Regions from separate parts of the Lacticaseibacillus styriensis genome, predicted to be linked through region 2. Evidence: predicted binding sites of a transcription regulator. Region 2 holds the regulator's gene; the other holds the start of a gene.
The links. The regulator HrcA, encoded in region 2, represses chaperone genes, less so after heat shock. The targets are predictions, from matches to a motif close to TTAGCACTCNNNNNNNNNGAGTGCTAA.
Positions count from the first base shown of each region.

Region 1: groES (co-chaperone GroES) is a predicted target of HrcA. The motif match lies at 1,073-1,099, and genes of this name have one in related genera.

Region 1 covers NZ_CP132483.1:2,252,731-2,255,215, reverse strand. The annotation lists gene LACSTY_RS10655 (LCP family glycopolymer transferase) at 1-249, opposite strand, end outside; gene LACSTY_RS10650 (CPBP family intramembrane glutamic endopeptidase) at 330-974, opposite strand; gene groES (co-chaperone GroES) at 1,129-1,410, shown strand; gene groL (chaperonin GroEL) at 1,446-2,485, shown strand, end outside.
Region 2 covers NZ_CP132483.1:1,590,052-1,592,536, reverse strand. The annotation lists gene hemW (radical SAM family heme chaperone HemW) at 1-1,064, shown strand, start outside; gene hrcA (heat-inducible transcriptional repressor HrcA) at 1,223-2,269, shown strand; gene grpE (nucleotide exchange factor GrpE) at 2,337-2,485, shown strand, end outside.

The sequences.
Region 1 (2,485 bases), 660 kb from region 2:
AACCCGCCCGTCAGCACCGGTGTCGACCCCGAGCAGGAGTACTGCAAATGGTTTCTTTTGGGCGATGTTCGTGCTGACGTGTTTGGTGGCATGGTATGTATTATCGATGGCATATTTTGCCTGGCTATAGAGGCGCAGGGCATAGGCGCCAACCGTAAACAGGCCGACAATGACGATTAAGCCGATGAGGCGTCCCCAGCGAAAACGTTTAGGCGGTTGACGGTGGCGGTGATTTGAACGGGTCTCCATTTTTAAACGGCTCCTTTATAAAAACATTATTTCCATTATAGAAGATTGAATGCGCCAACGAGATTAATATTCGATTACGTTTACAGCGCGTGGGCAATGTAATATAGCCAGACCACCCATAGTGCACCGACATGGGCGATGATGGCAGTGCTGATGGCGCCGGTGTGACGGTAATCATAGGCCAGAACCAATCCGACTAAGGTCGCGCTGAGCCAGTGGCCGCCTGGTTGAGTCACGGCAAATAACAGACTGGCGATCAAAGCGCCACCGAAAACGCCAGTGACATTAACCAGATTACCGAACAATACTTTACGAAAAGCCAGCTCCTCCAGAACGGGAATGGCGAGGCCGATTGCCAAAAAGTACCAGGGATTGGTGGTCATACTGGAAAGCTGCTGATGAATCTGGCTATTGGTTTGCGGCATTTTAAAAAGGATCATTTCAAGCCATGAGCCGACTAACTGAGCAGCCAAGACGCCGGCAATGCCGATGACACCCCAGAAAACGCGCTGTTGTGGTGCGAGGACGCCAGGGGCTTCAATCGCGTTGGCAATGACCAGTTGCCGTTCGCTATACGCCGCAGCAATCATTGCGATGACACTGATTAAGGTCACAATACCAAGGCTGAGCCGCCCAACCGGCATGAATTGGAAAATCAAAAGGTTAGCGATAAACGTGACGAGGTAAGCACCGACAACGGAAAAGGCATGTTTTTGCAGTGACATATAGGGGACTCCTTTGAAAAAATATCTGAAATTAGTATAACATTCCCGGGTTTTGGGGTTGCATTCACCCGGAAAACTCGTTATAGTTACTTTTGTAGTTAGCACTTAGACATAGCGAGTGCTAAATCAAAAAATGTAATGTGGAGGGATTGCCTTGTTAAAACCATTAGGAGATCGCGTGATTGTCGAGGTCGTTGAAGAAGAGGAACAGACTGTTGGCGGCATTGTCTTAGCCAATAATGCCAAGCAAAAGCCGCAAACCGGCAAAGTTGTCGCAGTAGGTGAAGGCGCCTTGACACCGGAAGGCAAGCGTCTGCCAATGGCTGTCAAAGTTGGTGATACTGTATTATACGACAAATACGCCGGCTCTGAAGTAAAGTATGAAGGTCAAGACTACCTCGTACTGCACGAAAAAGACATTATGGCAATTGCGTAAAAAATAATCGATCAATTTTGAGGTGAATAAAAACAATGGCAAAAGAAATTAAGTTCTCTGAGGATGCACGTACCGCCATGCTGCGTGGCGTGGATCAATTAGCAAACACGGTAAAAACAACTTTAGGACCAAAAGGTCGCAACGTTGTTTTGGATAAGAGCTATGGCGCACCGGAAATCACCAACGACGGTGTTACGATCGCCAAGTCAATTGACTTAGAAGACCATTACGAAAACATGGGCGCTAAGTTGGTAGCGGAAGTTGCATCCAAGACAAACGATATCGCCGGTGATGGTACCACAACCGCAACGGTTCTGGCACAAAGCATCATTCGTGAAGGTATGAAGAACGTAACTGCCGGTGCTAACCCAGTTGGCATTCGGACTGGTATCGAAAAGGCGACCAAGGCAGCGGTTGATGAACTGCACAAGATCAGCCACAAGGTTAACGGCAAGAAGGAAATCGCCCAGGTTGCTTCGGTTTCATCTTCCAATGAAGAAGTCGGCAATCTGATTGCGGACGCCATGGAAAAAGTTGGCCATGATGGTGTTATTACCATCGAAGAAAGCAAAGGGATCGACACTGAACTTTCCGTTGTTGAAGGGATGCAGTTTGATCGCGGCTATCTGAGTCAATACATGGTAACTGACAATGATAAAATGGAAGCTGATCTGGACGATCCATATATCCTGATTACCGATAAGAAGATTTCCAACATCCAGGACATTCTTCCACTATTACAAGAAATCGTTCAACAAGGTAAGGCACTGTTAATCATTGCTGACGATGTTGCCGGCGAAGCATTGCCAACCCTGGTTCTTAACAAGATTCGTGGTACCTTCAATGTTGTTGCAGTTAAGGCCCCTGGCTTTGGCGATCGGCGCAAGGCACAACTGGAAGACATTGCAACCTTGACCGGTGGCACCGTGATCAGTTCCGATCTTGGCTTGGATCTGAAGGATACCAAGATTGAACAATTGGGTCGTGCCGGCAAAGTTACCGTTACCAAGGACAACACCACGATTGTTGATGGCGCAGGTTCCAAGGATGCCATTGCTGAACGGGTTAACATCAT
Region 2 (2,485 bases):
AGCCGGTTGATGACTATGTTGCGATGCTGCTTAAGGAAATGCGGATGGTCATGTCAGAGCACCCCGATGAGAAAATCGAAACGGTGTATGTCGGCGGCGGGACACCTACAACGTTGACGCCCAAACAGTTAGCGACACTTTGCCAAGGCATTCGCGACATCTTGCACTTCGATTCTGGTGAATTCACGTTTGAGGCGAACCCCAATGATTTGCTGACGACCGATAAGTTGCAGGTTTTGCATGATTATGGTGTCAATCGACTATCAATCGGGGTTCAGTCTTTTAACGACGATGTCCTCAAACGGATCGGACGGATTCATCGCGCCAAGGATGTGTATGTCGCGATTGCCAATGCCAGAAAAGTCGGTTTTGATAATCTGTCGATTGATTTGATTTTCCGATTACCTGATCAAAGCCGGAACGACTTTTTAAATAGTCTACAAAAAGCACTCGATTTGGATTTACCGCATTATTCGACGTATTCACTCATTCTTGAACGGAAAACCATCTTTTATAATTTGATGCGCCAGGGCAAATTGCGCTTGCCAACGCAGGATGTCGAAGCCGATATGTACCAGGATGCCATTGATTTAATGGAAGCACATGGCAGACATCAATATGAAATCAGCAATTTTGCCAAGGATGGCTATCAATGCCAACACAACCTGCTTTACTGGCAAAATGACAAATATTTTGGCTTTGGAGCTGGTGCGTTTGGTTATCTTGGTCGCGATCGGTATCACAATTATGGTCCGATCAAACAGTACCTTACGCCGCTTCACACCGATCGTTTACCGGTTTTGGCCCATCACTTGGTTCCGGTGTCCGAACAAATTGAAGAGGAAATGTTTCTTGGTTTGCGAACCATGCGCAGCGTAAGTGAAAAACGCTTCTATCAGCGCTATCATCTGACCGTTGATGCCGTTTATGGCGAGACCGTACCTGAGTTGGAAAGCCAAGGCTTGTTACAGCGCAATGATGGCTTCATTCGGCTGACCAACAAGGGCAAGTTTTTAGGTAACGAAGTCTTTCAACAGTTTTTGCTTGACGAGCCGCTTATTTAAACGGCTCTTTTTTCTTGAAAAAATGGCCGCCACTGGCTAGAAACACCGAAAACACTGAAGATTTTAGCAATGTCGCCTTGACTTTGCTAACGGTGCTTGGTATATTATTCAGTGTATTAGCACTCGCGCGAAACGAGTGCTAAAGGTGAGGTGAGAAAATGTTGACGAAACGGCAAGTGCTCGTCTTAAAAGAAATCATCCGCCTGTTTACTGAAAGCGGAGAGCCGGTTGGTTCAAAGCGATTGATGCGCGAGCTGCCCATTCATGTCAGTTCCGCCACAATCCGTAATGATATGGCGTCGCTAGAAGATGCCGGTTTGATCACCAAGACCCACAGCAGTTCCGGGCGTGTACCGTCAACGCAAGGCTATCGTTATTATCTCGATCACCTTGTTGAACCGGTGCGTGTTTCGCATCAAGAACTGGCGACTATCAAGCAGGCATTTAGCCAGCGATACAATAAGATGGATGAGATTGTCGCGCAAAGTGCGCAAATTTTGTCCAATCTGACGAGTTACACGGCCATTAGCTTGGGACCTGAAGTAACCAATATCAAGCTGACAGGTTTTCGCCTTGTTCCATTAGGCAATCACCAAGTCATGGCGATTTTGGTCACGAATAACGGTAACATTGAAAACCAGGTCTTTACCGTATCGCAAAACATCTCATCCGATGAGCTTGAAAAGGCGATTCGAATTGTCAATGATCAACTCGTTGGACTGCCATTAATTCAAGTTGCACAGCGGCTGAAAACCGATGTGCCTTCGATGTTAATGCAGTATCTGACCAGTCCTGAAGGCTTCTTGGATATCTTTGGTAACGTTTTGAAATCAGCTGCGTCCGAGCGCTTTTACGTTGGCGGACGGTTGAATCTGATGGATTACCTAGGCGATTCCGATATCCATGAACTGAAAAAGATTATGTCATTGATTGACGCTGATCACGGTGATCTGACGGAACTGCTTGGCGGACCGATTCGCCAAACGCCGGTTCAAGTACGTTTGGGGCCGGAGCTTAAGCCAATTGATTTGGCCAACCTCAGTTTGATCACCGCTAGCTACGATGTTGGTGATCACGGCACCGGGATGATCGCCTTGCTAGGCCCGACACAGATGCCTTATTCGAAAATGATCGGACTGCTGGATGTTTTCCGTGAAGAGCTGGCAAAACGGTTGACGGATTATTATGCCAACTTTGATCAATGAATATTAAAAAATATTTGCTAGCGTTGCTTCATGACGACTGGCAAATATGGTTTAAAGGGAGGATACCATGGCAGAGAAAAAAGCAAAGCAAACCGCGGCAGATACCGCCAAACAGGCAAAGCAACCTGCTGAAACGTCAGGATCTTCGCTTAAAGAAGAAATTCTGAAAGAAAGCATCGCTGATCTCAATGATCAACTGAAAACCAGCCAACATGA